3 regions of the Listeria tempestatis genome follow, and region 3 is predicted to be linked to each of the others. Evidence: riboswitches for the same ligand, from Rfam matches in the RefSeq annotation. Region 3 holds a riboswitch; each other region holds the start of a gene.
The links. A riboswitch is a leader RNA that binds a small molecule or an ion and turns the genes downstream of it on or off. The one in region 3 is predicted to bind S-adenosylmethionine.

Region 1: linked by a shared signal. The riboswitch ahead of R8923_RS07745 (methionine ABC transporter ATP-binding protein) and the one ahead of metK (methionine adenosyltransferase) in region 3 are both predicted to bind S-adenosylmethionine.
Region 2: linked by a shared signal. The riboswitch ahead of R8923_RS11195 (VOC family protein) and the one ahead of metK (methionine adenosyltransferase) in region 3 are both predicted to bind S-adenosylmethionine.

Annotation. Positions count from the first base shown of each region.
Region 1 covers NZ_CAUYTK010000004.1:218,599-232,875, forward strand. Annotated here, with positions in the region: gene R8923_RS07720 (PTS mannitol transporter subunit IIBC) at 1-565, opposite strand, end outside; gene R8923_RS07725 (Gfo/Idh/MocA family protein) at 595-1,596, opposite strand; gene R8923_RS07730 (N-acetylmannosamine-6-phosphate 2-epimerase) at 1,598-2,308, opposite strand; gene R8923_RS07735 (MetQ/NlpA family ABC transporter substrate-binding protein) at 2,516-3,349, opposite strand; gene R8923_RS07740 (methionine ABC transporter permease) at 3,367-4,032, opposite strand; gene R8923_RS07745 (methionine ABC transporter ATP-binding protein) at 4,029-5,051, opposite strand; SAM riboswitch class I at 5,131-5,237, opposite strand; gene R8923_RS07750 (hypothetical protein) at 5,289-5,423, opposite strand; gene R8923_RS07755 (sensor histidine kinase) at 5,500-6,642, opposite strand; gene R8923_RS07760 (response regulator transcription factor) at 6,626-7,318, opposite strand; gene R8923_RS07765 (cation diffusion facilitator family transporter) at 7,407-8,285, opposite strand; gene R8923_RS07770 (thioredoxin family protein) at 8,406-8,714, opposite strand; gene gcvH (glycine cleavage system protein GcvH) at 8,762-9,142, opposite strand; gene R8923_RS07780 (arsenate reductase family protein) at 9,179-9,535, opposite strand; gene rodA (rod shape-determining protein RodA) at 9,800-10,972, opposite strand; gene R8923_RS07790 (ABC transporter ATP-binding protein) at 11,136-11,924, opposite strand; gene R8923_RS07795 (FecCD family ABC transporter permease) at 11,921-12,925, opposite strand; gene R8923_RS07800 (ABC transporter substrate-binding protein) at 12,922-13,890, opposite strand; gene R8923_RS07805 (SdpI family protein) at 13,992-14,277, shown strand, end outside.
Region 2 covers NZ_CAUYTK010000009.1:92,731-97,270, reverse strand. Annotated here, with positions in the region: partial or broken gene R8923_RS11220 (hypothetical protein) at 1-1,108, shown strand, start outside; gene R8923_RS11215 (hypothetical protein) at 1,127-1,636, shown strand; gene R8923_RS11210 (nitroreductase family protein) at 1,677-2,306, opposite strand; gene R8923_RS11205 (ArsR/SmtB family transcription factor) at 2,403-2,675, shown strand; gene R8923_RS11200 (hypothetical protein) at 2,688-2,966, shown strand; gene R8923_RS11195 (VOC family protein) at 3,082-3,753, opposite strand; SAM riboswitch class I at 3,822-3,924, opposite strand; gene rpiB (ribose 5-phosphate isomerase B) at 3,979-4,434, opposite strand.
Region 3 covers NZ_CAUYTK010000001.1:18,082-32,358, forward strand. Annotated here, with positions in the region: gene racE (glutamate racemase) at 1-12, shown strand, start outside; gene rph (ribonuclease PH) at 30-776, shown strand; gene R8923_RS00180 (XTP/dITP diphosphatase) at 780-1,391, shown strand; gene R8923_RS00185 (metallophosphoesterase) at 1,432-1,953, shown strand; tRNA gene R8923_RS00190 (tRNA-Arg) at 2,059-2,132, shown strand; gene R8923_RS00195 (DUF3116 family protein) at 2,511-2,825, shown strand; gene R8923_RS00200 (hypothetical protein) at 3,204-3,665, opposite strand; gene R8923_RS00205 (hypothetical protein) at 3,897-4,259, shown strand; gene R8923_RS00210 (Y-family DNA polymerase) at 4,247-5,524, shown strand; gene R8923_RS00215 (YdeI/OmpD-associated family protein) at 5,618-5,869, shown strand; gene R8923_RS00220 (helix-turn-helix domain-containing protein) at 6,007-7,287, shown strand; gene R8923_RS00225 (WG repeat-containing protein) at 7,573-9,537, shown strand; gene R8923_RS00230 (YitT family protein) at 9,635-10,480, opposite strand; gene R8923_RS00235 (hypothetical protein) at 10,786-10,923, opposite strand; gene R8923_RS00240 (hypothetical protein) at 11,014-11,322, opposite strand; gene R8923_RS00245 (thiol-disulfide oxidoreductase DCC family protein) at 11,437-11,823, shown strand; gene R8923_RS00250 (DUF3116 family protein) at 11,829-12,116, shown strand; SAM riboswitch class I at 12,166-12,269, shown strand; gene metK (methionine adenosyltransferase) at 12,376-13,587, shown strand; gene asnB (asparagine synthase (glutamine-hydrolyzing)) at 13,720-14,277, shown strand, end outside.

The DNA.
Region 1 (14,277 bases), on a different contig from region 3:
CAATGGCATTGTTTAGGAACAGTATTTTAGCTGGCTCAATAATGAGTGCTGTCAGTGGCAAGAGATGATAATTAATGAGATAGTCAACACCTTCTGCTAAAACTGTTGTCACGCTTGCTACAGCAGGTGCGACAGCCACATAAGCAAATAATGCTAGAATAGCTCCAATTATTCCAATTGAAAAATTATTAATTAGTAATTCAAAACCTGTTGGTATTTTCCCATCGATTTTTTCATCAAATTTTTTGAGAATCCAAGCAGAAAGTGGTCCCATAATCATGGCGCCAATGAACATTGTAATATCTGAACTAATGATCGCACCCATCGTGGCAACAGTTGCGATAACCCCACCACGGTAGCCATGAACGGCGCGACCACCGGCAAAAGCAATAAGCAGCGGTAATAAGAAATTAAGCATGGGTGCAATGAAGCTTTTTAGCATCTCGCTTCCAGTTGCAACTCCGATAGCAGTTAAAATCCCCCAAGCCATAAATGCTCCGAGATTTGGAATTACCATGCCGCTAAGTTTACTACCAAATTTTTGAACCTTCATATGAATGGACATTTAAATCCCCCTTTCTAAACGTGCCTTCCTTAAAGTTCTACTTCTTTTCCTTCTTTAATGGACCTTTCAATTGCATCTACAACGCGCAAAGAATCAAGCGCTTCTTTTGGCGTGATAATTGACTTTGTTCCGCTAACAACATTATTTACAAAAGCCATGACTTCCTCTGCTAAATCACCACTAACTTCTCCGTTCACATAGTACCAGTGTCTTGAATCAGGATAAGTTACACCTTCTCCGCTTACAAATTTCACACCTTGGTCACAAGAATCAATATAGGCAACTCCTTTTGTTCCCACTAGCTCTAGTTTGTCATCAATAATTGTCGGTGAGTTTTCCGGTAGCACCCAACAAGCTTCTAGGCATGCAATCGCGCCATTTTCGTATGTGACAATCGCATAAATCACATCATTCATGCCATTTTCTTTTAAAATCACACTGCGACTTTTGGCAAAAACTTTGACCGGATTCGCATTCATATACCAATTGATATAGTCGATATCATGAATCATAACGTGCATACTAAGGTCAGATGCACCTACATAACGTTTAGGTCCAGTCACCGGACTATTACGACGACAATATAGATGGATAATATCGCCTAATTCACCACTATCAAGACGCTGCTTGACCATATTAAAGCGCGGATCAAACCTTAATAGGAAGCCGACTGTAAATACTTTATCGTAATCTTTCGTGATTTCATAAATGGCTTCCCCGTCTTCCAATTCTTTTGCAATTGGCTTCTCAAGTAAAATATGTTTGTTGTTTTTAACCGCTAATTCCACACATTCCCGGTGCATATTATCTGGTAGTACGATACTTACCGCATCAATTTCCGGGTTTTCAAGCAAATCTCGATATTCCTTATAACCTTTACAGTTGAATTTCTTTTCAGCTTCTGCCCGTTTCTCATCGTTGTACTCGCATATGGCAACCAATTCAACTTGTGGCAACTTCTGATAAATTTCTGCGTGATAACTTCCCATTTGACCAATTCCGATTACAGCAACTTTTACTTTTTTCTCCATTTTAAGTTTCCTCTCCTTTTACTTCTTTAATTGATGCAATAAATCGTTCTGTGATTTCTTTTGGTCGTGTGATGGCTCCGCCAACAACGACAGATTTCACGCCGAGTTCGAGCACTTTTTTTGCTTTTTCTGGTGTATCAATTTTTCCTTCTGCGATAACTGGCAATTGTGTACTCGAAAGCACACTTTTTAAATAGGCAAATTCATTATGGCTAATGTTACAGCCTTCTGTTTCCTTCGTGTAACCATGTAATGTAGTCCCAATGATGTCTACGCCAGCTTGTTCGGCAAATGCAACATCTTGTAAGCTTGCGGTATCGCCCATAATAAGCACCTCTTTAAACTCCCTTTTAATCACCCGAATAATGTTTTCAAGGTTCTCATCTTGCGGACGTTTACGCGTTGTTGCATCAAGCGCAAGGACTTCCACGCCGAGTTCGCAAATTGCGCGGGCTTCTTTTAAAGTTGGTGTAATAAAAACTTCAGAATTTGGATAATCCTGTTTAAAAATACCGATAATTGGTAAATCTACTTCCGCCTGAATGGCTTTAATATCTGATACTGTATTCGCTCGAATCCCCACCGCTCCGCCTTCAAAAGCGGCTTGCGCCATTTTCGCCATAATAAACGAGCTATAAAGTGGCTCTCCTTTTAAAGCCTGGCAGGAAACAATCAATCCTCCTTTAACTTGTTGTAAAAAATCTTTCATCATGGTTTTCTCCTCCTTCTCGTACTTCTGCTTCTTTTTATATAAAGTATGCGCTTTCAAATAAAATATACTATAGAAAAATAATTTTATCAATACAACAAAACGAAAATAATTTTCATTTCACTTCAAAAAGAAAGGCCCATCTTAGGCTGAAAAAAATTTATTTTTTATAAAAAAGCACTGTCCACTGGACAATGCTTTTTTTAGATTTTATTTATCAACTGGAACTACAGCGCCGTCCCATTCTTTTGTAATCCAATCTTGGATTTCTTTTGAGTGTAACACTTCAACAAGTTTCTTCACGTCTTTATTATCTTTATCTTCTTCTTTTGTAACGACGATATTCGCATAAGGCGAATCTTTACTTTCAATCGCAATGGCATCTTTTGTTGGATTCAAGCCTTGGTCTACTACAAAATTGGAGTTGATGGCAACTGCATCGCCCTCTTCATTATTGTATGCAGTCATCAAGTAAGCTGGATCTAAATCATATTTGAACTTCAAATTCTTCGGATTATCTTGAATGTCATCAAACGTAGCGTCCTCCGCTTTCACACCATCTTTTAAAGTTAGCAAACCTTCATCAACGAAAATACCAATAACACGTGGCCAGTCAGATTGACTATTTGAAAGTAAAATTTGCGCACCATCTTTTAAATCTTTTAAGTCTTTCACTTTTTTGGAATAAATTCCCATTGGTTCAATGTGAATTGCACCTACATCAGCAAATTTATAGCCTTTTTCTTTTTCTTCAAGTTCTAAATACGGCTTATGTTGGAAATAATTGGCATCTAATTCGCCTTCATCTAGTGCTTTATTTGGCATTACATAGTCGGTATACTTGACGATTTTAAGGTTAATACCTTCTTTCTTCAAAATCGGTTTTGCCTGTTCTAAAATTTGCGCGTGAGGCGTGTTGGAAGCACCAACAATTAACTCCTTGTCGCTAGAACTGGATGACTTTTTGTCCGAAGAACCACTGCCGCACGCGGCTAAAACTAATACTAAGCTAAAAACTAAAATTGCACCAAAAATTTTTTTCATGTTAAACTCTCCTTTTTTTATCTTTTATCGACTGCCTTTGTGAGTAAATCGCCGATGATTTGGAAGATGAAGACAATAATTAAAATTATGATTGTCGCAACGATTGTGACATCAGGTTGATTTCGCTGGAAACCTTCTAAGTAGGCGGCGTTTCCAAGTCCGCCTGCTCCGATTACACCTGCCATCGCCGTAAAACCAACAAGCGAAATTGCTGTGACGGTAATACCTGAAACGATAGCTGGCAAAGCTTCCGGAATTAAAACTTTACCGATGATGGTAAAAAGATTTGCGCCCATCGCTTTAGCTGCCTCAATGACGCCTTTATCAACTTCTCTAAAAGCAATTTCTACCATGCGGGCATAAAATGGCGCTGCGGAAATAATTAAAGCGGGTAGTGCGGCTTTTGGTCCAATAATCGTTCCAACGAGCGTTTTGGTCATGGGTAGAAGTAAAACGATTAAAATAATAAAAGGAATCGAGCGAAATACATTTACAAGTATCGCAGTAATCCAATATAAAATTTTAGCTGGCACTCCCTCATTTCTGTTTGTTAAAAAGAGTAGTAAGCCGAGTAAAATGCCAAGTATGAAAACAGCGACTAAAGAATAAATGGTCATGTAGAGCGTTTCTTGCGTGTAGCCCCACATAAGTTGCCAGTCAACATCTGGGAAGAGTTCCTTCATCCTTCAATCACCTCTGTTTCAATCTTCAAATCACGTAAATGTTGAATGGTATTTTCAATTTCAATATCGCTACCTTCAATTTGCACATAAAGCGTCCCGTAAGCACCATTTTGTGTTTGTGTTAAACTGCCGTGAAGCACGTTTAGTGATACATCATGTTGTTTCGCTACTTCCGAAATGACTGGTCTTGTCGCATTTTCACTCATGAAAAGAAGTTTAACGAGTTTGCCCTCCGAGTAATTTTCAAGCAGGAGGCGAATTAATTCTTCCGTTTCATCTGATTCTGTGACTTGTTCAATAAATCGTTTCGTGACAGCTTGTTTCGGATGTTTGAAAACTTCTAACACGTCCCCTAGCTCAACGACCTTCCCAGCTTCCATAACGGCAACGCGGTTACAAATTTTACGGATAACATGCATTTCATGCGTAATGACGATAATCGTCAAATTTAAACGCTTGTTAATATCTAATAGCAGTTCTAAAACTTCATCCGTTGTTTGCGGATCGAGCGCACTTGTAGCTTCATCGCAAAGTAGAACGGTTGGATCATTTGCGAGCGCCCGTGCAATACCAACACGCTGTTTTTGACCGCCACTAAGTTCCGAGGGGTATGCTTTTTCTTTCCCTTCAAGTCCGACTAAGCGGATGAGTTCGTTTACACGTTCTTTGCGTTTTTGTCCGCGTACACCTGCAATTTCTAGTGGGAACGCGATATTATCAAAAACCGTTCGCGACCACAACAAATTAAAATGTTGAAAAATCATCCCAATTTTTTGCCGAGCCTTCCGAAGTTCTCGCCCGCGAATTTGACTTACTACCTTACCGTTTACATCAACTTGTCCCGCTGTCGGAAGTTCCAAACCGTTGAACAGCCTGATTAGACTACTTTTCCCTGCGCCAGAATAACCAATGACACCGAAAATTTCACCTTCTGCGATTTCCAAACTAACATCATCAACGGCTCGTACCTTATTCCTTCTTGTCGTGTAGTCTTTTACTACATTTTGGAGTGTTATCATTCGCTTCACCTTTTTCTCTCAATATAAAAAGCCTTTCTGCATGAGCAGAAAGGCACGAATTTAACGTTGTACGACTTTCTTCTCATCTTTCAGAACCAATTTTGTCCTGTATGAATTAGCACCTTAAGTGTGTACTTAGGTTGCTGGGCTTCGTCGGGCATATCCCTCCGCCACTCTTGATAAGAATTAAATTTTTAGTGGCGCGTATGAAACGCGTCCTGTTTTTTCATATTACATTTAGAATGCTCTTTTGTCAACAGTAAATTTTGGATTTATGGATGATAGTACGGAGTTCGTTTGGTATGTAAAATAAAAGACAGCGATGACAGTTAAAATTGCAATCGACATAATAAAAAAGCTTTTCTTTGTCATTTCTTCCCCTCCTAGCTTAAATTTTACTTCGCCAAGCTAAAAACACGAGAAAGAAAAAAGAAAGAAAAGCTAAAGATTAGATGAGTGGCAGTTTCACAGTAAATGTTGTTTTATGATGCTTACTTGTTGCCATCACAAGACCGCCGTGGCGCTCCACAATTGATTTTGCAATCGCAAGACCTAGACCCGTTCCTGTCGTTGTACGATTTTTATCTACTTTGTAAAAACGATCGAATAAGTGCGGCAAATCAAGCGCAGGAATTTCCTCACCATAATTAATAACATCAATTACCGCAAAGTCTTCTTCTTTTCGGGCAATTAAATCGATATGTTGATTTCCCTCGCCATATCTCAGTGCATTTGAAAATAGGTTTTCAAAAAGACGCATAATTTGATTGCCATCACCACTTACTACCAAATTGTCCGCCTCATAAGTTTCAATGATTTCCATGCCCTTATCACGTGCAAGTCCATCAAATTCTGCGACAAGTTGGCGGAGCAGCTCGACCATATCTAACCGATCATTTTCCAGCGTATATTCTGCACTTTCTAATCTTGTATAAGAAAATAAATCATCAATGAGCTTATGCAAATGCTTTGCCTTGTCATAAACAAGCTCGGTGTAATATTTGAGTTCGACTTCATCTCGGTAACGATCATCATGAATGTAACTCAAATAGCCTAAAATGGAAGTGAGCGGCGTTCTTAAATCATGTGATACATTTGTGATTAAATCATTTTTCGCCTGTTGCGCTTCTTGTTCCTGCTTCATTAAATTTTCTTGGCGTGAACGCATCTTCTCAATATTCATTTCTAGTTCGCGAATTTCTGGAACAAGACTCATCGTGTCGACTGGGCGGTCAAGACCTAGCGCGTAGTTAATCGTGCGCAGTTGCTTTTTTAGTTTCCTCTGGCGCATCAGTCGGTAAAAAATATAGAAAATAAGTAGCGCAATGAGGAGTGTAATAATATATTTTGCAAGAAGTACCACTGGCGACTCTACTACGTTGTTATATTTTCCACGTCCAAACAAATCCATAAATGAATCGCTTAAACCACGAAGTACTACGGATTCATCACGAATCGACTGCACCCATAGAAAAATGGTCTGGAGTGCAATACCTGCGAGTAACCACGAAATTATCGCAAAAAAAGCAACTTGCCAAGGACTCATCACATGCGCGAGTCGCTCAATCATTCGTTTAAATTTCAATTTTATACCCTACTCCCCAAATTGTTTTAATCACATTCTCACCATCTAGCGCTTCCCGTAATTTATCACGTAAATTACTAATATGCACCATCACTGTTTTACTCGCGCCAAATGCCTGCTCCTGCCAAATTTTTTCAAAAATATATTCTGAACTAAAAACTCGGCCTGGTTCACTCGCAAGTAGATGTAAAATATCAAACTCGGACGTTGTTAAATGAAGCTCTTTCTGGTTAACCGTCACAATGTGTTGATCCCGGTTAATTTCAATCGGACCAATAATTAAATCATTCGTCTCACTAGCCACAACCGACTGCATATTTTGAATGCGTCTTAAAATGGCCTTAACACGAACAGAAAGCTCTAGCGGATTAAAAGGTTTAATCATATAATCGTCCGCCCCAGTTAATAGCCCCATAATTTTATCGTTATCTTCCGCTTTTGCGCTCAACATTAAAATGGGGGTTAAAATCCCTTCACTGCGCATCATGCGACAAACTTCTAAGCCGTCCATTTCTGGCATCATAATATCTAAAATAATTAGTGAAAAATCAATTTTATTTACGAGCTTCCATACTTCAGCCCCGTCATAAGCTTGATGGATGTCATACCCTTCATTTTGAAGGTAAAGCTTGACCAAATCGACAATTTCCTTATCATCATCTGCTATTAAAATGGATGTCATTGTTCCTTACCTCTTCTCATTTTTATTACCCTCATTGTACCATCACAACGAAAAAAAAAGAAATCCGTTTAGATTTCTTTAATAAATATTAAACATTTTGTGAATAGACGCGTTCCTCCTCAGGCTCTAAATGAATCAACACCTGCGCCTTCGAATAGAACTCACCAATCTCCCGCTCAATCGTATCACAAAGTGAATGCGCCTCTGTAACCGTCATCTCACTCGACACAACAAGATGAAAATCAATATATTCCTCCGTCCCCGCTCTTCGCGAACGAAAATCATGAAACTCAATAAAATCTTCTTTATGGGCTAAAATAATTCGTTTGATTTCCTCTTCCTCTTTTTTATTCAAACGTTGATCCATAAGTGGCGGAAATGATTCTTTCAAAAGTTTCCAAGCCTCAAACATAATGTAAATTGCCGTTAAAATTGCAATCACCGGATCAAGCCAAGTCCACCCCGTCAAATACACTAGTAACAAACTTCCCGCAATACCAAGTGAAGTGAAAACATCCGTATAAAGATGTAGCGCGTTTGATTTCATGGCGACCGAGTTTGCCTTATCAGCCGCGCGTTTAATCACCCGAGAAATAATGATATTGACAGCTGCCCCAAAGAGCATGACAAAAATACCAAGTGCTGGGAGGCGAATTTCATGTGGGTTCGTAAACTTATTAATCGACTCCACAATAATCCAAATGCCCGCAACAAAAATGAGCAACGTTTCAATTGTACCCGCAATATTTTCCGCCTTACCGTGGCCGTACGGATGATCATCATCAGCAGGCCGCCCTGCAATCCGAATCGAAAAAAAAGTAATAACAGAAGCGAAAAGATCCATCGAGGAATGCACTGCCTCGGAAATAACCGCTACTGAACCCGTCAAAAAACCAACAATTAATTTTAAAACAACAATTATAAAATTACTGATTACGGATAAAATTGTTAAATTACTATGACTCATCTTATTTGCCCCCAAATCGCACTTATCAAACACCTGAATAAGTGTATCATATCAAAGTCAAATGGGTCTACAGCAACCTTTTTAACATAAGCCAGTTCTATATCGGAAGCGAAACTTTTTTTACTCTGGTAAACTTTCTAGAAAGTTAAAAATTGGTACTACACTATGCAAAGTATACGTTTTATTCACAAATTCACCATGTTCGATCCGTACTAAAACAGGAACTGCCTCAATTTCAAATAGCGGGGCAAATTCCTTGGAGAAATTTAAATCTAGCGCATACGCCTCAATACCCGAACTTTTTTCTGCCAGCTCAATCATTTGCCGAGAAAGCATGCAAGAGCCACATAACGGCGTATAAAAATAAAAAAAGCCACTTTTCCCCTCTTTCAAAAAGCGCACCAAATCTTGTTTTTCAAATTGAATCATACTTTCCTCCTTTAAAAGAGCCAACCTTACAAAGGCTGGCTCAGAAATTAATCTTCAATTACTTTTTCATAATCTTCACTTGATAATAGGGCATCAATTTGTTCAGCAGACACATTTTTTACTTTTAAAATCCAACCTTTTTCATATGTATCGCTGTTTAAAAGTTCCGGTTCATCTTCTAAACCTTCGTTAATTTCTACTACTTCCCCAGTTACTGGCGCGTAGAAATCAGAAACCGTTTTAACAGATTCAATACTTCCAATTGAGTCACCTTGCTGAATGTTATCGCCAACTTCTGGCAATTCAACAAAAACAATATCCCCCAATTGATCTTGTGCGAAGTCTGTAATGCCGATGATATAAGTATCACCATCTTTTTTTACCCATTCATGTTCTTCCGTATACAATAAATCTTTTGGCAAACTCATTTTAAAAACTCCTCCTTTTAATAAAACAGCGCAATTTTATTTCCAAGCAGCTTCAAATTCTTCTTCTTTAAAGCCGAGTGTTACCTTATTTCCATCCGTTGTAAGCGGACGCTTAATTAATTTCCCATCAGAAGCAAGCAATTCGAAAGCTTCCTCTATAGGCATCTCATCTAGCTTGTCTTTTAAACCAAGCTCGCGATATTTAATCCCACTTGTATTAAAGAAACGGCGAAGCGGCAAGCCACTTTTCTCAAACAGTGCCTTTAGTTCGCTTTTAGTTGGCGGATTTTCGATTAAATCAATTTGGTTAACCTCCACCTCGTTTTCCTCAATCCAAGCTTTTGCTTTTCTGCATGTTGAACATTTCGGGTACCAATAAAAATCTATCACCATCGCTACTCCCTTCCCACCTAAATCTACTTCTATCATAGTCCATTTCCCCAAAAAGTACAAATAAAAAAGCAAGCAAAACCCAACTTTTGACTAAAAGAAGCACAAGATAAGAAAGCGCATACATAATTGCCATTAATTTTTTAGTATTTCTTCTTTCCTCCACTTTTTCGTGTCACTACTAAAACAAAAAATTGAGTAAGTAGCACACAAATTTCACGTACAAGTTTTAATCCAATAAAAAAGCTGAATCATTTAGATTCAGCTTTAATTGACCATTTTACTCTCCATTTCAAACATCGATTTTTGATAATTAAAGCGAATAGATAAAATGAGACCTATTGCCATCATATTTCCAAGCAAGGCACTACCACCGTAACTGATAAATGGTAACGGAATCCCCGTAATAGGTAGTAATCCAATGTTCATTCCAACATTTTCAAGAACGTGGAACATGATCATCATGACAACACCCGTACAAATATATGAATAATATGGAATATTAATATCAAGCGCCACACGAATAATTTGGTAAATAAGAAGGAAATACAGTGCAAGTAAAATACTAGCTCCTACAAAACCATAATCGCCACCAATAATCGTAAAAATAAAGTCATTGTGATTTTCTGGAATTGCAATCGCATCATATCCAGCACCGTTTCCGGTAATCTGACCTGACCCAATTGCTGTCATCGCGCGTAAAACTTGATATCCTCCGCCTTGAGGATCTGTTTCTGGATTAATCCATGTTGTAATACGATCAAACTGATACGGTTTAAAACCAATTTTAATGAGCCAACTTTGATGATTTATAACCATCCAAATCGCCGCCGTGCCAAGTGCAATAATTCCGCCGTATAAGGGCACAATAATCTTCCATGTAATCCCAGATACAAGAATCATTCCCGCAATAATTGCTATGAACACAAGTGTTGTCCCTAAATCAGGCTGCATCATAATAAGTACAAGTGGCACTGCAGCAAAAAGCCCAATTTTCACAATCAACCAAAAATCATACTTAATCGTATGTATTTTATACTTGTTGTTATGGTCCATAATGACCTTCGCTAAAACAATTATAATGATGACTTTAACAACTTCAGACGGTTGTAAGTTTCCTAAAAACGGAATAACAATCCAACTTTTAGCGCCTTTTACTTCTTTACCAAAAACAAGTACAAAAACAAGCAAGAAGATTCCAAGCGCATAATAATAGTACGCCCATTTTGTCAGCCTGTCGTAATCAAGCTGCATCATGACAATAATCGCAAATGTCGTCACCATATACCAAACGATTTGTTTCATCACAAAGTTCGTATCATACTGCTCATTTGTAATTTGGGCACTATAAATCGATATTAAACTAATTAAGCAGAGCAGCATTAAAGTTAAAACAATACCGTAATCAATTCGCCCCGCCATTTTATTTTGCTGATTCATTCTTTACGCTCCTAACTCGTTGGTTAACAAATAAAATTTCATTCTTTTGCCCCCCAAACACTCCCGTAAAACCCAATCTATACATTATAACATAAAAATTCTCTCTCCATTATATCAAGTTTTTACTGGATGGGAAGCTTTTTCACGAAATTCTAATCTAAAATTATGATGAGAAACGCGTAGACGCAACCGGCCGAATCGATAACTTATCGCCAACTTCTGAAACCTCAGCTTTTATATGAAAAACTTCTTCCAAAAGTGTCGTCGTAAACACCTCATGCGGCGTACCCGTTTTCGCAATCGCACCATCAGCGCAAGCAAAAATATAATCACTATAAAGTGCAGCTTGATTCAAATCATGTAAAACAAGGACAATCGTCATCCCGTATTCGCGATTTAATTTAGTTAGCAAGTCTAAAAGCTCCAATTGATGCGCAATATCGAGATATGTCGTCGGTTCATCTAATAATAAAATCGGCGTTTTTTGCGCCAAAGCCATACCAAGCCACGCTCGCTGCCGCTCGCCGCCTGATAATGTATGTAGCGGTCGATAAGCGAGATGCTCCAAATTGCAAACATCAAGCGCCCAACGAATTACCGTTTCATCTTCTGTCGTAAGCCCACTACTAAGCCACGCTTTATACGGCATTCTTCCGTAAGCAATTAAATCGTGCACCACCACATCTAAAAGTCCGTCTGGTGCCTGTGATAACATCGTCATTTCCTTCGCCAACTTTTTCGCACTAATCTCCGCTAAATCAGTTCCATCAAGCATAATAATGCCGTCTTTTGGTTCAAGAAGGCGCATCATTAGCCGGAGGATTGTTGATTTTCCCGAACCATTTGGCCCCACAAGCGTTGTTATTTTTCCTTCTTCAATTTTGAGTGATAAATCGTGAATCGCAAAATCCTTTTTTCTCGAAAAAGAAAGGTTTTCAATGTTTATTTTCATGAAGTAACACGCCCTCTCTGTAATAAAATGAGGAAGAACGGTGCGCCAATCATCGCAAGCAAAATCCCAACTGGCAGTTCAATAGAACCAAACCAACTTCGTGCTGCCGTATCCGCAAAGCCTACCAAAACTGCACCGCCTAGCGCCGACATGGGTAGCAAATATTTATAATCATTCCCGATAATGAGTCTAAAAATATGCGGGACAACAAGTCCAACAAAGCCAATTAGCCCCGCCACACTGACCGCGACACCGCTTAAAAATGCCGCTAGCATAATAATAAAGAATCTATGTTTCTCAACCGCATATCCTAATAGTTTCGCCGCATCGTCCCCGAGCATTAATACATTAGAGGAGCGGATGGCAAAAATGCTAAGGAAAAATCCAACCACCATGTACGGGAAAATCATCTCCAAGTGATACCAACTTTTCCCCGAAAGTGTGCCCGTCATCCACGAAATCACGCTCTGTACACGATTCGAGTAAAGCACCATAATGCCAGAAGTCATCGCCGTAATAAAGGCATTAATCGCTACACCTGATAAAATGACGCGCAGCGGTGAAACGCCTTTATCCCAAGCCACGATATAAATTAAAAGGGCTGTTCCAAATGCGCCTAAAAATGCGCCAAGCGGGACGAAACCCGATAAGGTAGGGAAAACAATTGTTAAAATGATGGCAACAAGGCCGCCGCCCGCCGATACACCAATAACGCCTGGGTCTGCGAGCGGATTTCGCATAACGCCTTGAAGTAGGCAACCTGAAATTGCGAGCGCCGCCCCAACTAAAAAGGCAATTAGCATTCGCGGCAAGCGCAAATTCCATACAAGTTGGTTTGAAAGTGTGTCGCCATCCCCAGTTAGCACGTGCCAGACTTGCGAATAAGAAAGTCCCACCGAACCAGTTGTCAAGCCGTAAAAAAATACAATAACAAGTAAAACTAAAACGACAGCAAGCGAAATTAAACGGCGACGACGTCTTGGATCATGCGCCTTATTCATTTCGCCACCTGATTTAATTTCTGCGTCATATAATCAAGTGCCTCTTCAATTCTAACACCTGGATTTGTTCCAAATAAATCGGCTGGAAGCACCATGACATCGCCATTTTTTACCGCCGTAGTCGAATTCCAAGCATCATTTTGTTCCATTTCTTTCCGAAAAGCCTCTTCCGTTTCTTTTTCATCGCCGCCGTGAATCATTAAAAAAATCACTTCAGGATCTTCTGCAACAATTTTTTCAATATTTAACGCCGCATATTGCGGAAAGTTTTCCACACCTTTTAAATTCTCAGCAACATTCATTCCGCCAGCAATTCGCAAAGTATCCCCACTAAGCGATGTAGGTAAAGCCGCATAATTGCTTCCCGGAGCCCCTAAAATCATTAGCGCCCGGACATGCTTACCTGCTTGCGCCGTTTGAATAGCCTCTTCCCGCTCGGTTAGCGTTTGATTTAGTTCCTTCGCTTTCGCCTCCGCACCAAGTAATTTCCCCAGCACTTCCGTTTGCGTCTTAATATCATCCACCGAATTTGCGCCCGTCAAAACCACCTTCGCCCCAATTGCCTCAAGCGCTGGTACATCCTTCAAATTTTGCTCCGAACTCGCCACAATCACATCTGGCGCAAGTGCCGCAATTTTTTCCAAATTCAAATCATGCGTATTACCAACTTCCGTAGCGCTTTTCGCTTCCTCTGGCTTTACGCCGCTCGCATCTTGCGTTTGCCGTCCAACTACTTTTCCACCGAGTGCATAAACAATGTTCATATCTGAATTTGTAAGCGTAATAATCCGCTTCGGTAATTTATCAAACGTGACCGTGCGCCCCGCCATATCATGTATCGTTAAAACTGCTTTTTCCGCTTTCTCTCCGCTAGAAGCTTCTTTTTCTACCGACTCAGGTGCCCCTGAACAAGCAGCAAGAAATAAAATCGCGATAAAAACCAGTCCAAAATATGCCTTTTTCATAGTTTCCTCCCCGTATTTTCTGGTATATTTATTGTACTAGAAAAACCCTTTTAATTCAAAGGTTGATTGAGAATCATTTTCATTACGAACGGAGCGATCATATGCTAGACTTTTTAGTCCCTTTCTTGCTCATCGGTTTAGGCACCTATTTTTATTTTTTCACGCCAACAAACCAAAATCAAACCCTTAGCTACCGAACAAAAGCGAGTTTAAAATCACCTGAGACTTTTCAATTCGCACATCGCTATTTAGGTAAACTTTGGCTCATAATCGGTATCGCCACATTTATCCTGTACGTTGCACTAAGTTTTGTTCCCATCCCATTTTTCATACGCAGTAGTCTGTTTTTTGTCATCCTTTTAATTTTATTCTTCCTATCCATTTTAT
Region 2 (4,540 bases), on a different contig from region 3:
TAAAGATGCATCGGAAATTTCAGATGAGGAATATGCAGCATTGGCTTTGTTGTATGCAACTATGGATAAGGAAGAATTAGATAAATTTTTGAAGCTTTGTATGGATAAAACAGAGGATGTGGATTATACTCTTATCCAAGAACTTATGGGACCATCTGCAGGTCTCATGAATGAAAACTACTCTAAATGGGAGCCGAATACTGAAAAATTAAATCGTGTTATAGCGAATTTGCAAGGCATGCGAGATAATTCTATTTTGCTTTTGCAATCTGTTGATTCAGAGTCAAATAATAGTTTGTATCGAGAGCTGAAAAACTATAGTAATGATATTATGCAACGAATGACGTTATTAAATGTAGTGTGTGAAACAGAAAGTTTTCATGGAGCTTATAAGGGAGGAGAGCCGGATATTAGAGTGACGAATCAAGAGGACGGATCTGTTGCGCTAGAATTCAAGGAATTTAGAAATATAGGTTCGCCTAGTGCGGCAGTATTTTCTAATTTTGCAGATTCATCTATAACTATATCTGGTACGCAGAATGGAAATATGATTGATATCTCGGTTCTTCAAGAATCAAGAGTTGGTTTTGCAAACCATTTTGGAGCGCCGTCGCTAGTGGATGCAACCACAGATTTTACCGTGGATCAAGCAAGTGGGCTAGCTATAGATGGACTCTCAGATGCAGCAGGAGCTGCACTTGAGAGGAGTGGAAAGATTGGTATGTCCAAACTTATTGGCTATGTCCCGTTTGTTGGAGATTTAGTTTCAGCAGGAATAGATTACTATACTGATGTACAAGAACACCAAGCCAACACAACCTTTATTGAAGGGCAATTATCAAATATAGAAAATGCGCAAATATATTCCAATTTTGATTGTGTTGCATCGATTGTTACGATGGATACAGCAGCTACACAAGGAAGTACGATTTATATTGAAGTTGGGCAAGAAACACACGAACGAGTAAGGAATGTTAACGAAACATGTGGAACTAATTTTACAGTAGCTGAAATTGTTCGAAATCCGCAAAAAGTAATTGATGAGGTTATAAAGTTACGGGATATCGGTTTGGGAGATGCTTTTGACGAAGCCATAGCTAAAAAATAGAAGGCGGAGAGGGATAGTATGAAAAAAACGAATAAAATGCTAGTCATCGGCGCTCTTTTTGTTTTGCTTGCAGGGGCAATTTGGTTATACATATTAAATGAAAGAAGTGAGCCTAAAGTGGAAGAAGCAGCAGTATTTACAAAGCAAGAGCTAAGTGCAGTTCAAGTAGATGTCTTGGTAAGTTACCTTTATATGTCTGCCAGTCCGAGTATCAATGCTGTGGATAGAACGATGACTAATAAATCCATGCAACTTGACCCGACTGAAGACACAAAGAAAGCAGTGACCGTGCTGAACTATTATTTGTTTGATGATTTATCAGAATACGATAAAAATGCGTTTGAAAAGGCGAAGGAATATGGTTTTGATAAAGAACATCGTTTGACGCTAGAGTGGGTAATGGCTCATAATAAAAAAACTTTTGATATTTTATATGGATTACAAGATAATGGCTCCATATTTTCTGACAAAGATGCTATTTTGAAAACCTATACCCGTATTATAGAAAAAGATAGTAACCCTAAATAATGGTAATCAAAAAGAGTTCGCCCGGGCGAACTCTTTTTGATTATTTAAAACTCGTAATCTCCGTAGCATCCAAGCGATAAGAAGGATAGCCAGCATCTTTTGCTTTCCCAATTGAGAGAATCATAATTGGTGTGTAGCGTTTTGTGTCCATGTCGAAAGCTTTAGCGACTTCTTCACGTTCAAATCCGCCGATTGGGTTAGTATCATAGCCATAAGCGCGAGCGACGAGCATGAATTGCATGGCAACTAGGCCACCATCAATGAGGGTAGTGCGTTCTAGTTCGCTTTCAGAAGCGCTTGCAAACATTGCGCTTAAAGCTGGAAGTTGCTTATCTTTGACTTCTTGCGGCATCAAACCTTTTGCGACCGCCGTACCGTAAATTTTTTCACCATTTAGAAACGCATTTTTATCCCCAAAAAGAATAATCATCGCAGAAGACGTGTCATTTTGCGTCGTGTTAAAGCGTACTAGAGGGCGAAGTTTTGCTTTTGCTTCTGCTGTGTCCGCAACGACAAAGCGCCAAGGCTGCATGTTGACAGAGCTCGGTGCGGTTGTCGCCTCGTTTATCATTTCGAGCATTTCCTCATGGGTAATCTTCACATTTTCGTCGTAAGCGCGAATCGAACGGCGATTCTTCATCAAGTCTTGAAAATCATTATTTTTGTACATCTATATGCCTCCAAAGTTCTAATTTTATCGAACTATTGTACTTTAGCACAGAATGTTTTTATCGGCAAATAAATCGTCCTATGATAAGATAGTTTTATGAAAACTTTATCTGAGGAAAAATTATTAATAATTTTACAAGCACTCGCTGATCCAATTCGCTTAAATATATTTCGTTGCCTACTAAAAAACGGGGAACGCTCCGTAAATTGCAGCGAATATCAAATCGCCAAATCCACCTTATCGCACCATATTAAAATTTTGAAAGATGCCGATTTAATTCAGCTACGAAAGGAAGGAACGACGCATATTTATTCGGTCAACGCGGAACTAATTGCTGGCGCACAATCGTTTTTTGATGTTTTAAAGTAGAGGAGACGAAAAATGAATTATTTAGCCGATTTAGAAGAAGCGTATGCGCTAGGCTGTTTTGATGCGCGAATTATTGCCATTTTAGACCGTATCATTTTAAGCGCTGACCTCTACCAAGACCAAGATGCCGTCTTAGAAGCCCAAACTTTACTGTTCGAAGCAGCGACTTGCCAACAATTGCGCGCCAAGCAATGGCAGGCGTATGAATGGCTACGCTCAGAATATCAAAATGGCAATTTAGAAATCGACCACGATGAATTGGTCAAACAATTAATTGAAAAACACCCGTAACTTTTCCACAAGGCGAAAAGTTACGGGTGTTTTTATCCACAAGTATAAAATAGGGTGCGTCAAGCAATTGGATAAGCATTTGTGGATAATGTGGATAACTATGTGTATAAGTAGGCTAGCGGAAGCGATAAAATCCTTCTCCAATTCGAAATTCCGTTTGACTAATAACATCTGATGTAGCATCAAACACAAGTGCATGTAAGCGATTAGCTGATCCTTTTGTAAAATGTACAGCAATATCACCAAAAAATAGCGAATTGTGGATAACCTGTAGATTAAAAAGCTCTGCCCAGTATTTTAGCGCAAATTTGGGGTTATCCACACGAATGCGGATTTCTTTAAGTGTATGAAAATTTTTCGATGGTACCGCCGCTTCTTTTTTCTGGATAAGTGGATAAGCTAGGCCGTTTAATGAGCCTGAAATAGCGTAAATTGGTCCAGTCTCTTCTGCCGCTGAGATGGGTATTAGTTCATGCCCTTTTTTAAAAAGGTGTTTGCGAAGGCCATCTAAATCATCAGTTTCCATAACAAGGTGCCCTAAAATTTGTTTGACGGGTAAATAAGTAAGGGCCTCTTTTCCTAGGAAAGTTTTGGATGCGGCTGTTTTTTCAGTAATACTTAAAAATTCGATATGAGGAGAACTAAAATCTGTGACGGCTGACCGGGTGCCGGGTAGGCTACGCTTTTTATTTGTGTACAATTTTAAACCAAAATGATGCAATTGTGTGCATACTGCTTCTAAATCGTGAACGAAATGAACGGCATGACTAACGGATAATGAATTCATTTTATTTGCTCCTTTCGACAAAAGAAAAACTCTCCTTTCAGAAAAAGAAGAGTGCATAAAACAAACTCTTCTCATCTGCCAAGCTTTACGCCTGCTGGATTTAGCACAGTGCCCGTAGGTCTGTTGCTGAGATATCACAGGGCCGAGTCCCTCCATCTCTCTTGATAAGAATTCCGAGTATTTTCATTTGGATTATAAACATTAAACCATTTTTTTTAGGAAAAATCAACTTTGAGTGTTTTCAAACTGTTCAATTTGGCTAAGGCGATTTGCGTGGCGTCCGCCTTCATAGTCCGTTTCTAACCAAAGTTTAACAATATCGAGTGCAAGTCCCGGGCCGGTAACACGGGCGCCTAGTGCGAGGACGTTGGAATCATTATGTTCTCGTGTAGCATGTGCCGTAAAGGTATCAGAAACGAGAGCGCAACGAATACCGTGTACCTTATTTGCAGCAATGCTCATACCAACGCCAGTGCCGCAAATTAAAATGCCGCGTTCTACGTCGCCGGAAGCAACTTTTTGGGCAACGGTAAATGCTAAGTTTGGATAGTCAACAGAATCGGGAGTTTCTGGTCCGAATTCTTCAAAATCAATTTTCTGTTCTTTTAAAAACGTAATGATGTTCTTTCGAAGTGTTATACCTCCGTGATCAGAAGCGATGGCAACTTTTGAGATTTTCATTTAGATTCCTCCTCAAGGTTATTATATTCATTATACACGTTAAAATTAATTTATAAAATGGAAGTTTTTAAAGTTGGAAATGGCTATGAATCATCCTAAAGAACTG
Region 3 (14,277 bases):
GGGGAAAAATAAGGAAATCAGGTGTAAAAATGAGAGTTGATAATCGAAATAAAGAAGAACTGCGCCCCGTTACAATAGAAAAAGACTACGTTATCCATCCAGAAGGTTCCGTTTTAATTTCAGCTGGAGCAACAAAAGTCATTTGTAATGCGAGTATTGAAGAAAAAGTCCCGCCATTTATGCGCGGTGAAGGAAAAGGCTGGATTTCAGCTGAGTATGCCATGCTACCACGGGCAACGGGCTCAAGAAACATTCGTGAATCCTCTAAAGGAAAAGTAAGCGGACGTACGATGGAAATTCAGCGCCTGATTGGCCGCGCACTGCGAGCAGTCGTCAATTTAGATGCATTAGGTGAGCGAACAATTTGGCTCGATTGTGACGTCATCCAAGCGGACGGAGGCACGCGTACAGCTTCTATTACAGGTGCTTTTATCGCGATGACATTCGCGGTTTATCGGTTACATAAGGAGAAACAATTTGAATCATTTCCAATTCAAGATTTTCTTGCCGCTATAAGTGTGGGCATTTTAGATGAAGGAGAAGCGGTATTAGATTTAAACTATGTAGAGGATAGCGCTGCAAAAGTTGATATGAACGTGATTATGACGGGAGCAGGCCGCTTTGTCGAACTCCAAGGAACTGGCGAGGAGGCTACTTTTTCTGACGAGGAACTAACAGAACTGCTTCGCTTAGGGAAAAAGGGAATTACGGAGCTTGTTAATATGCAAAAAGAACAGCTAGGTGCGGAAATCACGGCACTTATAAAAGGGGAGTAAACTATGCGGAAATTAGTAATTGCAACAGCTAATGTTGGAAAGGCACAGGAATTTCGTGGTATTTTAGAAAAATATGATGTGGAAATTTTAACATTGAAAGATTTTCCAGAAATTGGTGAAATTGAAGAAACGGGAACGACTTTTGCGGAAAATGCTGCACTAAAGGCAACGGAGGTAGCAAAAATTTTGAATCAAACGGTGCTTGCTGATGATTCAGGTTTAATTGTGGATGCCTTAGGCGGCGCTCCTGGCGTTTATTCTGCACGTTATGCGGGTGAGGCACATAATGATGCTAAAAATAATGAAAAGCTCTTACACGAGCTGAGTGGTGTGAAAGATGTAGAGCGCACAGCTAGGTTTCATTGCACGTTAGCACTTGCTACACCTGATGGCACTGTTGATTATTATGAGGGCGACTGCGAAGGAAGAATTGCGCACGAGCTTTCTGGAGAAAATGGGTTTGGCTATGATCCATTATTTTTCCTACCTGAACGTGGTGTTACAATGGCGAATTTGACTCCTGCAGAAAAAAATCAAATTAGTCATCGTGCTAATGCAATCAAAAATCTTGGTGAAAATATTGAAAAAGTACTAGAAAAAATCGATAAAAAGTGAGAAAATAGAAAGCAGTAGCACATGGGGGGATATACATTTTATGAAATTATTAGTAGTTAGCGACAGCCATCATGAACAGGACTGCCTGCTTCGTTTGAAAGAAAAATATGAAAACAAAGTGGATGCTATGATTCATTGTGGTGACTCTGAACTTGAAAAGGATGATCCTGCTATTCAAGGTTTTCAAACGGTACGTGGAAACTGCGACTTTGGTGCAGACTTTCCAAATGACCTAGTTACTCAGGTCGGAGATTACCGTATTTTTGTGACGCACGGTCATTTATACAATATTAAAATGACGTTAATGAATTTACGTTACCGCGCGCGTGAGCTTGATGCTGATTTTGTGTTTTTTGGTCATTCGCACGAGCTGGGTGCTGAACTGATTGACCAGACGCTCATTTTAAACCCTGGTAGTATTTCTTTGCCGCGAGGTCAAATCCGCGTGAAAACTTATGCTTTAATTGAAAGTGTTCCTGAAGGTGTTTGTGTGAAATTTATGGATGAAGACGATCAGGAGTTAACGGAGCTGACACAAGTTTTTCCACTTATTAAAGCTTAAAAAAGGTTTCTTTTTGTAAAAATATAAGGGAACTTGCATAAAACCATTGACAAACGAATAAAATCACAATAAAATGGTATTTGGCTGTTGAAAAATTAGCCATTTGTCCTGATAGCTCAGCTGGATAGAGCAACGGCCTTCTAAGCCGTCGGTCGCAGGTTCGAATCCTGCTCAGGACGTCAAAACCAAAAAATACACTACTACTAAAACAGTAGTAGTGTATTTTTTTATGTATTAAACGTTTCTAAACAAATTTAATAGTATAAGCGTGATGAATTAAAAAGGTGGCTCTAGTATGGCGTAAAGATGTAAATGAATATGTTGCAAAACGTATTGTTTAATGAATAGAATTCCGCAACAACTTAGGACAAACAGGTCAAAGAGGTTTCTATTTATAACACAGATTTATGCGTTACTAGCCAAAAATTTTGCCAGCCTGCCAGAAAATTCAGGCTGGTCTTTTCGTACTATCTTGGCCTTTATTATTTGGAAGCGTTTTTTAGTCTGTATCCAAGACTACCCCGCAAAATATGAGATGAGTTTTGAGGGGAGTTCATATGGAAGAACCAAGTCGAGAAGAGAAAGAGTTGGTATTGGAACTGCTACTAGGAAAAGGATTTTGTTTCAACCAATTTTTGACAAGGTCAGAGAGGTATAGAAAGATTACAAAGAATCAATTTCTTATGACTTTGTATTGGTTAGAGGCTAAAAAATATGTATATCGGTTACCTGGAAATGTGCACGAGTACAGTGTAACGAAACGAGGACAAACTTGGCATGTTACGTACTTAAAAGAATATAAAGAAGAAGTACTGCCAAGTAAGGCCCTTCTTTTGAGGATGAAAAAGAAAAAAATGCAGCGGCTAGACTAAAAAAAGATTAGGGAGTAGTTAAGGTGTAGGCTAAAAAGGCGCTTCTTTTTAGTCTGTGAAATCATGGGAAACCAACTAGATTTACTAGCTTTTATAAGTTGGTGGGTTTTTGCATATATTTTACTAAAAATTTCATATCATGTTCACAGATTCCAAACTAGCTGTGCGTTGTAGTAAAAAATAAAAAATGGGGGGACGGGGAGCACTGTGGGCTTTTCAGATAGGTGAAATTTATTGGAGAGTCTGAGAGTTTTATTTTAACAGGCGGTTTAAAAATATTACCAAATATAATTTAATAGATGCGATTTTTATAGGTGCTAATCTAGCACCTATTTTTGTGATATTGACAACTTGGAAGTACTTATTTCATGCATAAAATTAAATTTTAGAGATATAGAGCATAGCCACTTTTCCGCTATTATCTGGGTCGGCTTGTAAAACTGTAAAATGCATGTTGCCGCTTTTGAGCTCATAACCTACGGAGCCTGAACCGTCTTTCATCTCGGTTAGAACGGTTCTTTCTTTCGGAATGTAGGGCGATGCGAGGCTTAATAATTTATCTTTTGAGGCTGGAAAATCTATATTTTCATCTGTTACATCTACTTGAATAAAAATAATTTTATTTTCTTTATCCACTGTATAGGATTCTGTTTCATACATATTTGTCCAATTATCAGTTGTCTCATGCAAACCTTCTGTTTGTATAGTTTGTCCAATGATATTTTTCGGTTCGGTATTTTCTTTGCTAGTTTCTTCTTTTTTTGAAGCATTCCCCGAGCAACCAAATAGAAGAACGCTAACCAAAAAAAGTACGCTAACTAAAAAAGTAGCTTTTTTCAAAATAATCATTCCCTTAGAGTTTTTATTGATAGTAGTACTTATTATATCATCTTTCGAAAAGTAGCGATATATTAGATTGGTTAAGATCGTCACGTTATTTCATAAGGTTCTTTTTGATCTAGTCACTTTGTTTTATTCTTTTTTTAAAAAATGACTTTTGGACTGTATACTTTTTCTGGTTAATTTAATATAATTTAATCGAACATACGTTCTTTTTAGGAGGTGGAAAATATGAGTTTGCCTGGTGAAGAATTTGACCGTGGTATCCAGAAATGGGGCGGTTTTATTTTAAGTGAGCATTCAGAACAAATTGAACATGAGAAGAAGCATTTAAGTTGGAAAGAAGCAATGAGTGAAGAAAAAATTGGCTTACTACTGAGTGAAGCATTATTACATCAGCAAACAATTATTATTCAGCAGAAATTGGCAGTTTATACGCCAAATGGTTTTCCAGAAGCAAATTTAATTGGACGGATAGTTGGTATTCAAGATGGCGATCTTTGGATTAGAAGTGGGGAGAAAAACGTAAAGGTACCTTTTGATAGTATCCATCATGTTGCTTGTAAAGAAGGCGAATCAAGATGGTACACATAATGGATTATCAAGCTGTGCCGCGGAAAGATATTTTATGCATTGATGTAAAATCATTTTTTGCGAGCGTTGAATGTGTTTCAAGGGGGCTAAATCCACTAACCTCATTTCTAGTTGTAATGAGCCATTCAGAAAATAGTGGAGGATTAATACTTGCTGCCACGCCACTTATGAAGGAAGTGTTTGGTATTCAAACAGGATCTAGGAGATATGAGCTTCCAGACGATCCACGTATTATTGTTGCACCGCCTCGTATGAAGTATTATTTAACCATTAACTCACAAATTCGGGCGGTTTTTTTACGCTATGTACCTGAAGAATATTTTTTACCTTATTCAATTGATGAAATTTTTTTAGATGTGACTGGGTCGCACCGTCTTTTTGGCTCTACTACACGGATTGCAGAACAAATTCAAGCAGATATTTTGAGGGAAACAAACCTTTATGTTACATGCGGCATTGGTGATAACATGCTTTTAGCTAAGCTTGCACTTGATAATGAGGCGAAACATAGTTCAAATGGACGTGCAGAGTGGCGATATGAGAATATAAGTGATACAGTATGGCGTATCAAAAAACTCACAGATTTTTGGGGAATAGGCATGAGGATGGAGAGAAAACTTAAGGACATCGGTATTAATAGTGTTTATGATTTGAGCCAAACAGAACCGGGATTACTTAAAAAGCATTTCGGTGTCATTGGGCAGCAGCTTTATTATCATGCTCACGGCTTGGATTATAGCCGAATTAATGAAACTTATAAAGCCGTTGAAAAGTCTTTTGGAAAAAATCAAATTTTGGAATGTGACTACAAAGATGCAAAAGAAGTTGTGATTGTCATAAAAGAAATGGCCGAAGACATAGCAGCTCGCTTACGCAAAAATTTTGTTGATACTAATCGGGTGTTTTTGGGTATTAGTTACAGTAAATACAGTCCAATACGCGGGTTTAAACACCAAATTAAAATTCAACCGACAAATTCAAGTACAGAGCTTAAAGCTATTTTAGAAATGTTGTTTTGGAAATATTATCAAAAGGAGCCTATTCGCGTTATTGCGATTTCATTTGGTGGCATTGCCCTAAAAAAAGGTCTGCAACTTAATTTATTTGAAAATCCAATTAAAATGCTACAAATTGAGCAATTAGAACGAACTATTGACAAAATTCGAGCGCGCTATGGTTATAAAGCTTTAATGCATGCCAGTAGCCTATCAAGTGGAGCAACTGGGATAAAGCGTTCTACCTATGTAGGTGGACATCAAGGCTAAACTTTAATAGAAGATGGAAAGTGTTTTGTAAAATGTTTGTCTAGAAATAGATGGGGAAAATACTTTAAAATATGAGGAAGGGAAGATAAAATCGTGAATCCATATATTAAACAAACCAATTTAAAACGTGAAATCTATCCATTACCTGAAGATATTCATCAATTGCTAAAAGAAACACAGGTCTTAGAAGCTTATAAAAATCGTCCTGATTTTCAAAAAAATGATTATATTGGATGGATTGGACGTGCCAAACGTAAGGAAACTCGTGAAAAACGAATTGAACAAATGATTACAGAACTAAAAGGTGGTAAAAAATATATGAATATGGATTATGATGCGGAATAATCCACCCCATTTCTATGATTTATTGATTAGTAGGTACAATATTGTATATAATTGTTTTATAAGGTTGCTGTTTAATTTAATAAAAAGTAGCTCTTGCTAAGGCGGTATATAAATAATAGAGAAAGTTGTTGGATGCTATGAATTTAATAGGTGCTAGACTGCGAAATTTAAGAAAACAACAAAATATGACCTTGAAAGAAGTAGCTCACGGCATTATTTCTGTGCCTTATCTATCAAAGATTGAGCGAGGGAAAAAACCAGCTGCATTTGAAACGTTAGTGGATTTAGCTGAGCGCCTTGGGGTAGAGGAAGAGTTACTTGTTATAAAAAGTGAAAAAGAGTACTCTAATTTATATAAAAGTTTTGATGAGATAGTTATCTTATTATTAAATCATGAAGTAAAAAAAGCAGAAGAATTGCTACATGAAGTAACTTCTGGCATGAATTTGAATTATGTACCGGCTGATATTGCGTTTAGCCAAGCTATTTTACAAGCGACAATCTATTACCGAAAATGGGATGAACTGGCAATAAAAGAAATTGAAGAGAATATATTAAGTGCTCTGGATAACTATGATTTAACAGCTACAAACCCTCATATTCAATCTTATTATTATCAATATTTAGGTTTGAAATATTTTGTGAAAAGCGACTATCAAAATTCACTTAACTCATATGAAAAAGCTTTTTCCATAAGTCACAATATAAAATTGAAATCTTTATTTTGCTGTAAAGAAATCATTAATGCGGTTTGTTTAGTCAATTATGATTTAGTCTTAAGTCTGGTAGAAACCGCACAAAAGACCATTCAAAGTTTAAAAGAAGAAGAACAAGGGATACAAATACAAGTTATTTATTATAAAGGTTATTGTTATTTTGAACTAGGACTTGTAACACAAGCAGCATCCTGTATTCAAGAAGCTCTAGCCTTGTTAGAAAGGTTTCCAGAATGGAAAAGAGAGTTTGAAGCATTAATTCGTTTGAAATATATTGAAATTGCTAGTTTACAAAAAGAGGAAACCTTAGTTTTAAAAGAGGCAAACGAACTTTTTAACATGGTTATAAAAAGAGATGAGCTACGTCCCAACGATTATTTAATGATTGGTGAATTAATGCTCATATTTGCAGAACGTAGCCATTTTGAGGAAGCACGGAAGCTACAAATAATGTTAGAGCCTTTTAGTGAAAAATTTATTGAACTAGAATATTATATTGATTTTATGAAAGCATTAGATATTTTTGCACATGATTCCATTGATATGTATGAAAAATCTATGTTGCAGTTATTAAAAAAGGTGCAAAACTCCAATGATCCAGTCTTTATTGAACGTGTATTGAAGCATGCGAGTACTCATTTTGCCAGCAAAAATCAGTACAAAAAGGCCTACAGTATTTTAAAAAGCCAATATAAATTTTAGGGAAAATTTACTGAAAAAAAGCTACTTAGTGAAGGAAATGGATACCGGTTTCCTTTTTTCTAAGTAGCTTTTTTTTTCTGATAAACTGTTTAAGTGAAGATGAAATTCACTGATTGGTTACGCTTTTTCAAAGTGATGAGGCTGTTTTAAAGAAGATAATTTAAACGATTATTTAGTGGGAAAAGTGAAGACTGACAAAATATCATGTTTTTACTGAAAACAGAGTTTTTCATCTGAAAAAATTTTTAATCCATTTATTCCAAAATACATTAAAGGAGATGTAGCATGAAAGAAAAATTATTAGCACAAGGATTTCTACAAGTAAAAAATGGTAGTGAGGGTTATTATTTTGTGCAAAACAACCAAAAACTTTGGGCAGTTTTTAGTGCAGAAGGTGAGCAACTTAATGATTTTGTATATCAAGAAATTCTAGCTTATGAAGAAGGAAAAGCTATTGCTCGTAGAAATCCACAAACTTTACCTGAAAAAATGTGGTTTTTAGAGTTGAAAGAACGAGAAGTGCCTCAGGGAACATGTAAGCTTTTTTTAAGTCCAACGAGAAATTATCAAGGTGATCCAACAGAAAAAGCATGGTGCATTTTAGATGAAGAAGGACAAGTTATTGGAGATGCCTACTTTAGTGAAATTTTACCAAGAAGAGAAGACGGGTATATTTTGACAAAAGCTATAAATAGGGATACTGGATTTCTTGCACCAAGCGGTCTATTTATTGAACCGGATATTAAAGATGAATGTTGGCCAACCAATATTTTACTATTTCAAGATGGCTATGCGCGTGCCTATTGTAACGGGCTTGGCGTTGTGAATGAAAAAGGAAAGTGGGTCATCCCTCCTAAATATGATGCACTTGCTACTTTATCAGACGGAAAATATTTTTATTGGATTCGGGAAACTAATGAATCTGGTTATGTCGATATAACGGGAACGGAGTACACGCTAAAAAAACATAAAAACAAAAACCTTTATTTATATCATGATAAAAAAGGCAATTTAGCACCTGTACCAGAACCAGGTAAGATTCGTACCTTTGTAGAAGATAGTTGTGGGTTCGGGGAAGGACTAGAATCAGTTATTGTAAATAGTAAAGGTGAACCAATTATTGATGTCGGGTATGAGAAACTAGCGGGCGCTTTTTGGGGAGATATAAGCTATGCAAAAAAAGACGGCTTTTACGGATTTATTCACCGAGATGGTAGAGAGTTAACTGATTTTGTCTATTCACACATTGGCTTTATTTCTAAAGGATATGGTCAGGCAGCAAATGAAGATGAGCGTATACTTGTTGGGGCCGATGGAATTATTGCACGTAGCAAAAAAGGCTATTTTGGGTATAATAATCGACGCAAAGATCCAAAAACTGAAAAATTAAGATATTCTTGTGGCGGAGATATATGGTGTATGATTAGTGAAACAATAGAATTTGCCTTGCTTGATGAATTGGACGATAGCAGAATTACAGAAGATTTAGAATTTAGTTTGTTACAACAAGCACCGGATGGGCAATGTTATTTCATGACTGGAAAAAATACAGCAGTCGATTTAAATGGAAATATTTTAAAAAATATGGAAATGCAACCAGTTCAGTTAGTACAACCAAAATTAAATAAGGAAACACAAAAAATTGTGGATGAACTTGAGAAAACATACTATGGTTTTACTTGTCCAGACCTATTTAAAGATTTAATTGCACATGAGCAATGGCTTGGTGAGCGTGAATTTAGTTATGGACTTTCTGTATTCTATCAGTCTAAGCAAGATATTGAAGAATGGTATGATAACTGGTTTCGTCTGGGGGAGGAGGCTACTCTTAAAATCAAGAAGAGCCTACTTTATCTTGGTTATGCGGACGGGACAGGGGGGTGCTATTTCTTTTTTGTTGATAAGGGTATAACAGATTTAAGTGAAGCGCCAATTGTTTTCATTGGAAGTGAAGGTGAGATAAACATGGTGGCTAGCACGTTAAAAGATTTTTTACAACTTGTCAGTATAAATGCAGAAATTTTGGGAGGATTTGACCGAGATACTCTGGCTTGCTTTTATGTGGATGAGGATGATGAGCCTAGTGTTAATTATTATAAACCATTTATTGAATGGCTTGCATTTAATGAAATACCTATCCTATCCCTTGAAAACTATGAGGAGAGGTCAAATGAAATAATTCAAAATGCACACGATAAATATTTTACTTCACTAAAAGAAATGTTGTCGTCGGTTGGAGTAGATGTATAAATAGATAATAACCTTTCAGACTGTAATGTACTTTTGCTACAGTCTAAAAGGTTATTTCTATAAAGTATGAGTTTAAAAAAACGTAAAAAAGAAACGCTTATTCACTTGTTATTTGTTTGGTAAAACCTTCGCCTACAACACTTTGGGCATCATTAATAATGAAAAAGGCTTTTTCATCGTGTTTATTGACAATTTTTGTAAGAGGTAATAATTGCTGCCTACTAATAACAATATAAAGAATTTTTTTATCTTCTTTTTTATAATAACCCTGCCCATCAAAAAGGGTCATACCTCGTCCAATTTTAAGATCAATTTCACGAGCGATATCTTCATACTTATCAGAGATGATGGTTACGGATTTCTTAGGATTAAATCCTTCTAAAATTAAGTCAAGCACTTTGGTTGAAACATAGAGAGAAACAATAGTGAAAAGCATATTTTGTAGTCCAATAATAAAAGTGGAAGGGATTACGACGATGAGATCGAAAAAGAGGAGCGCATAACTTGTATTCCAACCAAGATATTTGTTTGCAATTTTCGCCAAAATAGCACTCCCTGCTGTTGTCCCCCCGCCGTGCATAATAAGCCCCATGCCAAAGCCCATTAGCACACCAGCGAAAATAGCTGCTATGATGGTTTGGTCGGTTACAAAGGTAATATTTTCGGTTAGACGTAAAAAAAGTGACGTAAAAATAATAGCTATAATAGTCAGGATAATCGTCAATCGGTCCAAAAATTTATACCCAATAATAAGTAAAATTCCATTGAAAATTAAAGTCGTAATGGCAGGGGCAATACCAAATGTGTAGTACAAAATCATTGTAAGCCCTGTAACGCCACCTTCACCAAGATGGTTTGGAATCGCAAAAACGTTTACTGCTAATGAGAAAATAAGCGCTCCTATGATAATTTTCGCAAAATTAAAAGTCCATTTTTTATTCATATGATAACTCCTCTCTTTCCTAGTGAGCAGAAAAAGACCCCGATCAGCCCAAAATGGGTGTCGGAGTCTTTTTGTAAAAAAGCATTAAGGCAACCGCCATTAACTGTCTCACCATAAAAACATCAAATTCTATTACTAAATTAGCATAAAATTTTTAAAATGGCAACTGAGTATCTTTAAGAAAATATCGCCAGGATAGGCATGAGATTAAGTAAAACAAGCCCTAACAAAACAGAAATGACAATTTTTATAACAAGTGGTTTTTCACTTTCTGCTTTTTTCATGTGGAAATCCTCCTTTGATGATTACTTTTTCCAATGAACAAATTCATTTTTTAGCGGCATATAAGTGGCCGTCTTTTTCTTGTAAACTTGAAGCGCTACAATAGCTCCTAAAGTTGCAGGAAAAACGATTGCCAGCACAATCAGCAATGTTTGCTTCATGAAAATCGCCCCCTAGTTAGTGAATTATTTATAGTATTAGTGTACCATAAACTCTAGTTAGGTAGCTATTTTTATTCATAAAAAAACAGGTCATGCAGAACCTGTTTTTTTAGTTGCCGTTTTCTTAGGGGTATTTGATTTTCTTTTAATGAGTGAAATAAGACTGATGATGAGGGCAATTACGTATTCACCAAAGCTTGCTAGAAATAGTGCGATGGCAATTTCAGTTTGCTTTAAGCCGCCGCCATAAAAGCTAATAAAGAATATGATACCACTGGCTACTAAACCGACAGTAGCTAAAAAGTATTTAAACCAGCGCCATTTCACAATGAACTCAAATAAAAGCAAAGCCGCAACAAAGCCTGCTAAAATAATTAAAGTTAGTGGAATTAATGTCATGTTTATTCTCCTTACCGTTAAATTCGAATATATTTTTCTGATTTTAACCATTCTATCATACCACAGGTTTAAAAATATGATAAGAGGAAAGAAAATGACTAGGAGGTTATCAAAATGAAAGCTATTATTTTTTATGATGGAAACTGCGAATTTTGCAAAGAAGTCAAACGAATAATGACGAAATTTGATAAAAATGAAGAGCTAGAATGGCGGGCACTACAAACGTATGAGGGTACCTATTTTTCACCAAGCGATTTATACGAACAATTACACGTTGTAAGTTGGGACGGTCATATTTATCGCGGCTTTTATGCTGTACGCAAAATCCTTACGTACTTATCTTACTGGAAATGGCTAGCATTAGCGTTATATTTCCCAGGAATTCCATTTTTTGGCAGGAAAATTTATCGTTTAGTTGCTCGAAAACGTGGTAAAATAATGTGTTGTATTAAAAAATATATATCACTTAAAGATGTAAAGTGTTTGAAAAAGGAAGCGTGAAGAGGTTGGAAATCCCATTTGGCTTGGCCTATAAAATCATTGAAAATATATATAAGAGCGAATCGAACATTCATGAGCTTATTAATGATCGTTCGAAATCTAGGAAGCAGACTTTGCCAAGTAAAACGGATTTTTTGTGGACAATTTATCACTTGGAAGAGGCCGGATATGTTTTTCGCTACCACAGCAACCAAGGTATTCGTTACGGTCGAACAGAAAAAGGCGATTTATTTTATGAAAAGTATCGGGATGTGCCGCCAAATGAGTGGCCTGAACTTTTAACAGAAAATTAGGCTTGCAACAGTATGGTGCGTATGTTATTCTAAAAAAGAACGAAATCAACTCTTATCCAGAGCGGTAGAGGGACTGGCCCTTTGAAGCCCAGCAACCTACACTTTTTGTTGTAAGGTGCTAACCTGAGCAGGAGAAATCCTGACCGATGAGAGCGAAGGTACGAACTTTCAAGCCTTTTCTCTATGCCTGTTATGTAGAGAATAGGGCTTTTTTTCTTGCCATACGCGGATGGAAGAGATTAAAAGGAGGAACTATCAAATGACAGAAAATCGTCATTTATTCACGTCAGAATCTGTTTCTGATGGGCATCCAGATAAAATTGCAGATCAAATTTCTGATGCGATTTTAGATGCTATTATTGCAAAAGATCCAGATGCACGTGTAGCCTGTGAAACGACTGTGACAACAGGTCTTGTCCTTGTAGCTGGTGAAATTACAACATCGGTTTATGTGGATATACCTAAAATTGTGCGAAAAACCATTAAAGAAATCGGCTATACACGTGCTAAATATGGTTTTGATGCAGAAACATGTGCCGTTTTAACAGCAATTGATGAACAATCGCCAGATATCGCACAAGGTGTGGATGAATCTTTAGAATCACGTAACGGCGAAAAAGAGAAGGATTTACTTGCAATCGGTGCGGGCGATCAAGGATTGATGTTCGGATTTGCGACAGATGAAACCGAGGATTTAATGCCTCTACCCATTCACTTAGCGCACGGACTATCGCGTAAAATCGCTGAACTTAGAAAATCAAAAGCATTAAAATATTTACGTCCCGATGCAAAAACTCAAGTAACCGTGGAATATGATGAAAATAATCAGCCCGTACGGATTGATACAGTCGTAATTTCTACACAGCACCACCCCGAAATTTCAAATGAAACAATAAGGGAGGATATGCTTGAAAAAGTAATTCATGCCGTTATTGATGAAAATTTGTTAGATGCGGAGACAAAGTATTTTATTAACCCTACTGGACGTTTTGTTATTGGTGGTCCTCAAGGAGATGCCGGACTAACCGGGCGGAAAATCATTGTGGATACTTACGGTGGGTATGCAAGACACGGCGGTGGTGCCTTCTCAGGGAAAGATCCAACTAAGGTTGATCGCTCTGGTGCCTATGCAGCACGCTATGTTGCTAAAAATATTGTAGCAGCAGGTCTTGCCAAAAAAGTAGAAGTGCAATTAGCCTATGCAATTGGTGTGGCACAACCAGTTTCCATTTCAATTGAAACATATGGTACAAGTAGTTATTCGGAAAAAGACTTAATTGATGCAGTGCGTGCGAATTTTGATTTGCGTCCAGCGGGTATCATTAAAATGCTTGATTTACAACGCCCGATTTACCGCCAGACAGCGGCATTTGGACATTTTGGACGTTCTGATTTAAACTTACCTTGGGAAGAAACAAATAAAGCAGCCGACTTAAAGGCCTTCTTAACCCAACTTGCAAGTAAACTATAATTTTGAAACGTTGCTTTCTTTTAGCAGCGTTTTTTTATAATTGAAACTGTGCAAATCATCGCGCTTTATGATATGATAGACGTTGTGTAAATGAGAAATTAAATGAAATTTAAAATAGAGGAGAATGTCAGAATGTGTGGATTTGTAGGATGCGTTCATGACCGCATTGCTGAAATTACTGGTGAAGAAAAACAAACATTTAAAGAAATGAATGATATGATTACTCATCGTGGACCTGATGATGAAGGGTACTATACAGATGAGCATGTTCAGTTTGGTTTTAGACGATTAAGTATTATTGATGTGGAAAACGGCCATCAACCGCTAACGTATGAAAATGAACGTTACTGGATTATCTTTAACGGGGAAGTTTACAATTATGTGGAACTTCGTGCGTCACTTAAAGCGGACGGATTAACTTTTGAAACCGAAAGTGATACAGAAGTCATCATTGCTACATATGCAAAATATAAAGAGAAGACGGCTGAAAAACTACGCGGAATGTTTGGTTTTGTCATTTGGGACAAAGTTGAAAATACCGTATATGGTGCGCGTGACCCATTTGGCATTAAACCGTTCTTTTATGCAGAAGAAGACGGGAAATTATATATGGGTTCTGAAAAAAAATCGATTTTACATGCGCTAAAAAGCAAAAAGTTAGATGAAGTTTCTTTGCAAAATTATATGACG